One region of the Enterococcus massiliensis genome, then DNA from elsewhere that is predicted to be linked to it. Evidence: predicted binding sites of a transcription regulator. Region 1 holds the regulator's gene; the other holds the start of a gene.
The links. Region 1 encodes HrcA, which represses chaperone genes, less so after heat shock. Its sites were predicted from a motif close to TTAGCACTCNNNNNNNNNGAGTGCTAA; they were not measured.

Region 1 (5,001 bases):
AAGAATTCACTATTGAAGCCAATCCGGGCGATCTGACTCAGGATAAATTGCGGGTTATGAAAAATTACGGAATTGGTCGTTTATCAATGGGCGTCCAAACATTTGATGACCAATTATTAAAAAAAATTGGTCGTAAGCACTCGGTAGCTGATGTTTACCAAACGATTGACTTGTTAAAAAAAGAGCAGTTTGATAATGTGTCTATCGATTTAATCTATGCGTTACCGGGACAAACATTGGAAAGTTTCAGAGATACGTTACATCGAGCATTGGATTTTGATTTACCTCACTATTCTTTGTATTCCTTAATTTTGGAAAATAAAACCATGTTCATGAATTGGGTGCGGCAAGGAAGAATCGAATTGCCGGATCAAGAAGTTGAAAGTCAAATGTTTGAAGAAGCAATCGAACAAATGGAAAAACGTGGACGTCATCAATACGAAATCAGTAACTTTGCTGAATCTGGAAAAGAATCTCAGCATAATCTGGTTTATTGGAACAACGAAAATTATTTTGGGTTTGGTGCGGGAGCTAGCGGCTACTTGGGTAATCGCAGATACAAAAATTATGGACCAATCCAACATTATTTGGAACCTTTGCGAAAGGGAAAGCTTCCTATCTATGAAGAAGAATTTTTAACAAAGGAAAATCAGATGGAAGAGGAATTATTTTTAGGTCTAAGAAAACTGGAAGGTATTTCCAAGCAAAACTTCCGCCAAAAATTTAATGTCGATTTTCATGATATTTATGGACCAGTGTTGCCGGAGCTGAAAGAAAAAGGTTGGCTGCTGGAAGAAAAGGATACCGTCCGTTTGACAAAAACTGGGTTATTTATCGGTAATGAAGTATTTGAAAAGTTTTTATTGAAGAGTTCTAACTAGGACTCTTTTTTCTTTTTAAATTTTTCTAAAATAATTAGCACTCGGCATGATAGAGTGCTAAAAAGTGGTGAAAAATTCTTGACAAATAAGTGGAGTGTGGTATATTTATACTCGTATTAGCACTTATAAGTAAAGAGTGCTAATGAGAGGTGATAGATTATGTTGACACAACGGCAACAGGATATTTTGCGTCTCATTGTTCAAAATTACACGCAAACGGGTCATCCAGTCGGTTCTAAAAAACTGATGGAAGAAGGAATTGATGCAAGCTCTGCAACGATTCGCAACGAGATGAAGGCATTAGAAGAATATGGCTTTCTTCAAAAAACACATTCTTCTTCCGGGCGAGTTCCTTCGATGACAGGCTATCGTTATTATGTTGATCATCTTTTACGACCGGACAAAGTCGAAAAATCAGAAATGCAACTTATTCAACAGTCTTTTGGTAGAGAGTTTCATGAAATTAATGAAATCATCCAACAGTCTGCGGATATCCTATCCAGTCTGACCAGTTACACAGCACTTTCACTAGGTCCAGATATGAAGGAACGACGTTTAACGGGTTTTCGCATCGTTCCCTTGAACGATCGCCAAATCATTGCGATTATCGTGACGGATAAAGGTAACGTTGAAAGTCAGGTCTTTACGATTCCCCGCTCCATTAGTGGAGAAGATTTAGAGAAAATGGTGCGGATCATCAATGATAAATTGATCGGTGAACCGTTGATTACGGTATATCATCGCTTGCGAACAGAAATTCCTATGATTTTGCATAAGTATTTTCAAACAACTGAAGGGATTCTTGATCTATTTGATTCGTTGCTGAGTAACGCTTTCGAAGAAAAAATCTTTGTCGGCGGACGGATGAACCTTTTGGATTTCGGTCCTAAGCCGGATGTGGATCAGTTCAAAACGATTTATTCTTTTATGAAAGATCCCGAGGAGTTGAATCAGCTATTGATTCCGCCAAATGGAACTATCCAGATTCGAATTGGTGATGAGCTTGGCATTGACTTGCTGCAAAATATGAGTTTAGTCCAAGCAAGTTATGATATTTCTGGTCATGGCCGCGGCACGATTGCGCTTTTGGGTCCTACGAGTATGCAATATTCAAAAATTTTTGCGTTGATTGACGTTTTTCGTCAAGAACTCGCATCAAAATTGGCTGACTATTATCGATCACTAGATTCGTTTAGTTAGTAAAAGCAAAAAGCGAAACAATCTAATAGAGAAAGGAAGTTAGTCAAGTGTCTGAAAAAGAATTGGAAAAAGAACTAGAAACAGAAATTGAAGCAGCGATCACTGAAGAAATTGAAGCTGATGATACTGAATCAGAAGCTCCGACAGAACTTGAAGTGTTGAAAGCAAAAAACAATGAATTAGAAGATCAGTTTTTGAGAGCGCGGGCGGAAATCGCAAATATTACCACTCGAAATCGCAATGAACGGGAACAATTACAAAAATATCGTTCGCAAGATTTGGCGAAGAAACTTTTGCCGGCAATCGATAATTTGGAACGTGCAATGGCGGCGGAAGTATCCGATGACCAAGGCGCAAATTTGAAAAAAGGTGTCGACATGGTTCTAGAAGGAATTCGTTTTGCTTTGAAAGAAGAAGGGATTGAAGAAATTCCCGCAGCTGGTGAAATGTTTGATCCTAATGTTCATCAGGCCGTTCAAACGATTCCAGCCGGTGACGATGTAGCAACAGATACAATCGTTGAAGTTTTACAAAAAGGATATAAGCTGCATGACCGCGTCTTGCGACCAAGCATGGTTATCGTAGCCCAATAATAAAAAAATATTAGTAGTATACTATTTTAAAGGAGTGTTTTTTACATGAGTAAAATTATCGGTATCGACTTAGGTACAACAAACTCAGCAGTCGCTGTTCTTGAAGGCGGCGAAGCAAAAATTATTGCAAATCCAGAAGGAAACCGCACAACACCTTCTGTTGTTTCTTTCAAAAATGGTGAAATCCAAGTAGGTGAAGTAGCAAAACGTCAAGCTGTAACAAATCCTCATACGATTTCTTCTATCAAACGTCATATTGGTGAAGCAGGTTATAAAGTAGAAGCCGAAGGGAAATCTTATACACCACAAGAAATCTCAGCTATGATTTTACAATACATCAAAGGTTTTGCTGAAGATTATCTAGGTGAAAAAGTTGAAAAAGCAGTCATTACAGTTCCTGCATACTTCAATGATGCGCAACGTCAAGCAACGAAAGATGCTGGTAAAATTGCAGGTTTAGAAGTAGAACGGATTGTTAATGAACCAACAGCAGCAGCATTAGCTTATGGTTTGGATAAAACAGACAAAGAAGAAAAAATCTTAGTATTTGACCTTGGTGGTGGTACTTTTGACGTATCAATCCTTGAATTAGGTGACGGTGTGTTTGATGTATTATCTACAGCCGGTGACAATCATCTTGGTGGGGATGACTTTGATAACAAAATCATCGATCATATGGTTGCTGAATTTAAAAAAGAAAACGGTATTGATTTAGGAAAAGACAAAATGGCGTTGCAACGGTTGAAAGATGCCGCTGAAAAAGCGAAAAAAGATTTGTCAGGTGTAACAAGCACGCAAATCAGCTTGCCATTTATCACAGCCGGAGACGCTGGTCCTTTGCATTTGGAAATGACTTTGACTCGTGCGAAATTTGATGAATTAACAAGTGATCTTGTTGAACGGACAAAAATTCCAGTACGTCAAGCTTTGAAAGATGCTGGTTTATCACAATCTGAAGTAGATGAAGTGATTTTAGTCGGTGGTTCAACCCGGATTCCTGCAGTTGTTGATGCTGTTCGTAAAGAAACTGGCAAAGAACCAAATAAATCTGTAAATCCTGACGAAGTTGTTGCGATGGGTGCTGCAATCCAAGGTGGAGTTATCACTGGGGACGTCAAAGATGTAGTCTTGTTAGACGTTACACCACTTTCATTAGGTATCGAAACAATGGGTAGTGTCTTTACAAAATTAATTGACCGTAACACAACGATTCCTACAAGTAAATCACAAGTCTTCTCAACAGCAGCAGACAATCAACCTGCCGTAGATATCCATGTACTGCAAGGGGAACGTCCAATGGCTTCTGATAACAAAACATTAGGAAGATTCCAATTGACGGATATTCCACCAGCACCTCGTGGAATTCCACAAATCGAAGTAACTTTTGATATCGATAAGAACGGTATCGTGAATGTTTCTGCTAAAGATTTGGGAACACAAAAAGAACAAAAAATCACCATCAAATCTTCTTCAGGTCTTTCAGATGAAGAAATCGATCGCATGGTGAAAGATGCTGAAGCAAATGCTGAAGCAGATAAAGCCCGCAAAGAAGAAGTAGATCTTCGTAATGATGTAGATGCGTTGTTATTCACTGTTGATAAAACATTGAAAGATCTAGAAGGCAAAGTAGATGCAGAAGAAGTGAAGAAAGCGGAAGATGCTCGGGATGAACTGAAAGCTGCAGTTGAAGCAAATAACATCGAAGAAATGAAAACAAAACGAGATGCATTAAACGAAATCGTACAAAACTTAACGGTTAAATTGTACGAACAAGCAGCGCAACAACAAGCACAAGAAAATCCAGAAGAAGCGCAAGGCGGCGCAGATGATGTTGTCGATGCTGATTTTGAAGAAGTAGACGGCGATGACAAATAAGTAACTCGCTAAGAAAAAGCCAAAGTCATCCTTTGGCTTTTTCTTATGATTTATTAAGAATGATTTGGCTTATGACAGAAATATGATAAAATACACAAGTGGTTAAAACAAGAAATGTGGAGGGAAGCCTATGGCAACAAAACGAGATTATTACGAAGTCCTGGGATTGCAAAAAGGGGCTTCGGATGATGAAATTAAAAAGGCATACCGCAAGCTTTCCAAAAAGTATCATCCGGATATTAACAAAGAGGCTGATGCAGAAGATAAATTCAAAGAAATTTCCGAAGCCTATGAAATTCTGAGCGATCCGCAAAAAAGAGCAGCGTATGATCAATATGGACACGCTGGTACAGATCCTAATTATGGTGGCGGTGGCGGCTACGGTGGATTTGGCGGCGGTAATTATGGTGGCTTTTCCGGTGGCGGTTTTGGTGGATTTGAAGATATCTTTG
Region 2 (5,001 bases), on a different contig from region 1:
GATTACCTTGTCTCATTTTGAAATGCCTTATCATTTAGTCACAGAATATGGTGGTTGGCGAAATCGTAAAGTAATAGACTTCTTTGTCCATTTTGCGGAAACCTGTTTTAAGCGATATAAGAATAAAGTAACCTATTGGATGACCTTTAATGAAATAAATAACCAAACGAATTACCAAGAAGATTTTGCACCATTTACAAATTCGGGCTTAAAATTTTCTTCAGCAGATGATCGTGAAGCATTGATGTATCAAGCAGCTCATTATGAATTAGTCGCCAGTGCCCGAGCTGTTGAAATTGGACACAAGATCAATAGCAATTTTCAAATTGGTTGCATGATTGCGATGTGTCCAATCTATCCCTACTCCTGCAAACCAGAAGATATGATGGCCGCAACTGTTGCAATGCAACGACGTTATTGGTTTACCGATGTGCATTGTAGAGGAAGATATCCAAGTTATATTAAAACTTATTTTGAACGAAAACAATTTAATCTAGACATTACTGAAGAAGATTTAGAATTACTAAAACGTGGGTGTGTCGATTATATTGGTTTTAGTTACTATATGTCTTTCACCGTAAAAGACAATGAAAAATCACCTCAATATGATTATGACGAGAAAAATGATCTTGTAAAGAATCCATATGTGCCTGCATCTGAGTGGGGATGGCAGATTGATCCGGTTGGGTTGCGGTACTCTATGAACTGGTTCAATGAGCGTTATGATTTGCCACTTTTCATCGTTGAAAATGGTTTTGGTGCGGTGGATGAAGTAAAAGAAGACGGCACGATTAATGATCCTTATAGAATCAGTTATTTGAAGGCGCATATTCAATCAATGAAAGAGGCTGTGGAATATGACGGGATTGATTTGATTGGGTACACACCATGGGGCTTCATCGATTTAGTATCTGCCGGAACAGGAGAAATGAAAAAACGTTATGGCTTTATCTATGTGGATAAAAACAATGACGGCAGCGGAACATTATCGCGAAGTAAAAAAAGCTCCTTTGATTGGTACAAAAAAGTAATTGCAACAAATGGTGAAAGTCTCTAGATTAATTTTAGAATGACATAAAAATATCCCTTTTCCCGCTCTGTAAGAACGAAGAAAAGGGATATTTTGCTTTCTATTTTTTTAAACCAAACTTTATTTTTGAATCGTTACGGCGAGCTGAACAAGTACCACCAAAGCATTCATTCCAACATGAGTAATGATCGAAGTCCAAATTTTTCCGGTATGTGCGTACAGCCAAGCAAAAAAACTACCTAGCAGGAAATAAACCAGCAAATGGCCATCGTTATGAGCAAAGGCAAACGCTAAGGAACTGACCACCACACCGATCCAAAAAGAAAAGTGCTTAGAGACAAAGCCTAAGATTGCCCGGCGAAAAACGAATTCTTCCATGATTGGTCCGCCAATCGTCACGGCAATAGCAAAAATAGGTCGTTGGATGATGATACTAATAATGTTTTGCGTATTTTCTGAAGGAGTGGTTTGTCCAAACATTCCTTCAATGGATGTAGCGACAGCTTGCAATAACAGAGCAATAAAAATTCCGCCGAGTCCCCAAAGTAAAATGGCAAGTTTTGAAGAGACTTTTTTTTCATGAAGAAGGGGTTCTGTTTGTTTTTGGTAAAGAAAAATCATCAGCAAAGCGCCGGTAAGATAGGTCACCGTAGTCGCTAGAATCGCCTGATCCGGTGTAGGAAAAAAAGCGGGAATAAAGAAAGCCAGACCATAACAGAAAATCGTAAAAAAAGTGTATTTATTTAATGACATAGAATTCTCCCTCTTAGTAAAGTAATAAGTTGTGTCAGATAATTATTCATTATTATAACGTAAGGAGATAGAGGAAACAATGAAACTCCCTTTAAAGGAGAAAGCGCTAAAAAGTAGACAAAAAAACTTGCAATGTTCAAACAAAATGAGTAATATAAATCTTGTAGGTTAGCACTCGATAATCGAGAGTGCTAATCAAAGATTAAGTATAGATTTAATGGAGGGATTTATCGTGTTAAAACCATTAGGCGATCGTGTTATCATTGAAGTCGCAAAAGAGGAAGAAAAAACAGTTGGCGGGATCGTATTAGCATCCGCTGCTAAAGAAAAACCACAAACCGGTGCTGTTGTTGCGGTTGGTGAAGGACGTACGTTAGATAACGGCGAAAAAGATCCTGTGTCCGTAAAAGTCGGCGACCAAGTCATGTTTGAAAAATATGCTGGTACTGAAGTAAAATTTGAAGGCAAAGAATATTTGATTGTGGCAGGAAAAGATATTATCGCAATCGTAGAATAAAAAAACTTGAGGTGAAATAAAAATGGCAAAAGATATCAAATTCTCAGAAGACGCTCGTGCAGCAATGCTTCGCGGGGTAGATAAATTAGCAAATACAGTAAAAGTGACCTTAGGACCAAAAGGACGGAATGTTGTTTTAGAAAAATCTTACGGTTCACCATTGATTACAAATGATGGCGTGACGATCGCCAAAGAAATCGAATTGGAAGATCATTTCGAAAATATGGGTGCAAAATTAGTTTCTGAAGTTGCTTCAAAAACCAACGACATCGCTGGTGACGGAACAACTACTGCTACTGTGTTGACGCAAGCAATCGTTCGTGAAGGATTGAAAAACGTTACTGCCGGTGCTAATCCTTTAGGCATTCGACGTGGGATTGAATTGGCAACAAAAGCAGCAGTTGAAGAATTGCACAGTATTTCTGCCATCGTTGATTCAAAAGAAGCCATCGCACAAGTAGGTGCTGTTTCTTCTGGCAGTGAATTAGTTGGTAACTACATTGCAGATGCGATGGAAAAAGTTGGCAACGACGGTGTCATTACTATTGAAGAATCAAAAGGAATCGAAACAGAATTAGATGTTGTTGAAGGAATGCAGTTTGATCGCGGCTACCTTTCTCAATACATGGTAACGGACAACGATAAAATGGAAGCTGTTTTGGATAATCCTTACATTTTGATTACAGATAAAAAAATCTCAAACATTCAAGATGTATTACCATTGTTAGAACAAATCCTACAACAATCAAAACCATTGTTGATTATTGCCGATGATGTAGACGGTGAAGCTTTACCAACCTTGGTCTTGAACAAAATTCGTGGAACCTTTAATGTAGTTGCTGTAAAAGCACCAGGTTTTGGGGACCGCCGTAAAGCAATGTTAGAAGATATCGCTGTTTTAACTGGTGGAACAGTAATTACGGAAGATCTTGGTCTTGAATTGAAAGATGCAACAATCGAAAATCTTGGTCAAGCAAGCAAAGTTGTTGTAGACAAAGACAATACAACAATCGTTGAAGGTGCCGGTGGAAAAGATGCCGTAGCTTCTCGAGTACAATTAATCAAAAATCAAATTGCTGACACGACATCAGATTTTGATCGTGAAAAATTACAAGAACGCTTGGCTAAATTAGCTGGCGGTGTAGCAGTTATTAAAGTTGGTGCGCCAACTGAAACAGAATTAAAAGAAATGAAATTGCGAATTGAAGATGCATTAAATGCAACTCGTGCTGCAGTAGAAGAAGGCATGGTTTCCGGTGGGGGAACAGCTTTAGTAAATGTCATCAATAAAGTTTCACAAATTGAAGCTTCAGGTGACGTTGAAACTGGCGTGAAAATCGTGGTTCGTGCTTTAGAAGAACCCGTTCGTCAAATCGCTGAAAATGCTGGTTACGAAGGTTCCGTAATCATCGACAAATTAAAACATGCAGAATTGGGCATGGGCTTCAATGCTGCAACCGGTGAATGGGTAAACATGGTCGAAGCAGGAATCGTTGACCCAACGAAAGTTGCCCGTTCAGCGCTACAAAATGCTGCATCTGTTGCTGCTTTATTATTAACTACTGAAGCAGTCGTTGCCGACAAACCAGAACCAGCAGCACCTGCTGCTCCAGCTATGGACCCAACTGGCATGGGCGGTATGATGTAATTTTCTAAGAAATCAGGAAAGTCGCAAATGAAAAATTTGCGGCTTTTTTTGTGGATTCTGAAAGATGTAACATGATATAGTGGCAATATCAAAAATTTATTTATCTTGGGAGTTTTAGTATGCCAAATATTGAACTGACACGTTTTAAAGTGAAAACTGGAAAATCAAAAATAGTAGACGAATGGTTACTATTTTTAAATGAGAACATGGAAGAGACGCTGATTACTCTTGAAAAAGAAAAAATGTTTATAGAAACGATATTTAGAGAGGTAGTAGATGGAGAAGAATATCTGTACTGGTATTCTGTACAGGGAAAAGGCGGTCAAGAAGTTGAAGAATCTGAGGATTGGATAGATAAAAAACATTTAGCGTACTGGAAAGAGTGTATTGATACCACATTTATACCAGTAGACTTAACTACTGAAGTTGTAATGATACCTAAAAATATAAAGAAACATATGGTTTAATTGTTTATTTAGCAGATATAGCATAAATCTAGGAACACAACATATTCCAGCGAGTTGCTTTTTTTGTGGATTCTAAAAGAAACTGCTTGTTCTGATACGCGTTTCATACTCTATACTCAAGAAAAAGGAGGATGAGAGGAATGAACACGTATATTGAAGTCAACGATCAGCTAGGTGTGGATTACTATTTTGTTTATCTGACAATCAAGGATGAGGTTTTACAATTAACGAGTCCGCAAGGGTTGATCAAGCCAATTCACAAACGAATCAAGTTGTCTGAAATCAAAGAATTGCGGATGGAACAATTTTTTGGCTCTGAGCGGTTGTGTTTCACGTATGAAAACGAAGAGTATCGCTTTTTTGAATGTGGCAAAGGTGTGATAGACTATTTACAAACAAGTATTTATGGATAGGTGAAAAGCTATGGCAAATATTCGCGACATCGCAAAACTAACCGGCTATTCTGTTTCAACGATTTCTCGAGTAATCAATGATTATCCCTACGTCAATGAAGAGAAACGACAAAAAGTTTTGGCGGTCATGAAGGAGCTTCAGTATACTCCTAACCGAACGGCTCGAAATTTGA

Region 2: a site for HrcA is predicted at 1,952-1,978, ahead of groES (co-chaperone GroES). Genes of this name have one in related genera too.

The regions. Positions count from the first base shown of each region.
Region 1 covers NZ_CVRN01000003.1:84,524-89,524, reverse strand. The annotation lists gene hemW (radical SAM family heme chaperone HemW) at 1-881, shown strand, start outside; gene hrcA (heat-inducible transcriptional repressor HrcA) at 1,041-2,081, shown strand; gene grpE (nucleotide exchange factor GrpE) at 2,129-2,674, shown strand; gene dnaK (molecular chaperone DnaK) at 2,720-4,549, shown strand; gene dnaJ (molecular chaperone DnaJ) at 4,680-5,001, shown strand, end outside.
Region 2 covers NZ_CVRN01000006.1:334,918-339,918, forward strand. The annotation lists gene BN1875_RS06340 (6-phospho-beta-glucosidase) at 1-1,057, shown strand, start outside; gene BN1875_RS06345 (CPBP family intramembrane glutamic endopeptidase) at 1,151-1,783, opposite strand; gene groES (co-chaperone GroES) at 2,016-2,300, shown strand; gene groL (chaperonin GroEL) at 2,323-3,948, shown strand; gene BN1875_RS06360 (DUF6176 family protein) at 4,068-4,415, shown strand; gene BN1875_RS06365 (hypothetical protein) at 4,556-4,828, shown strand; gene BN1875_RS06370 (LacI family DNA-binding transcriptional regulator) at 4,839-5,001, shown strand, end outside.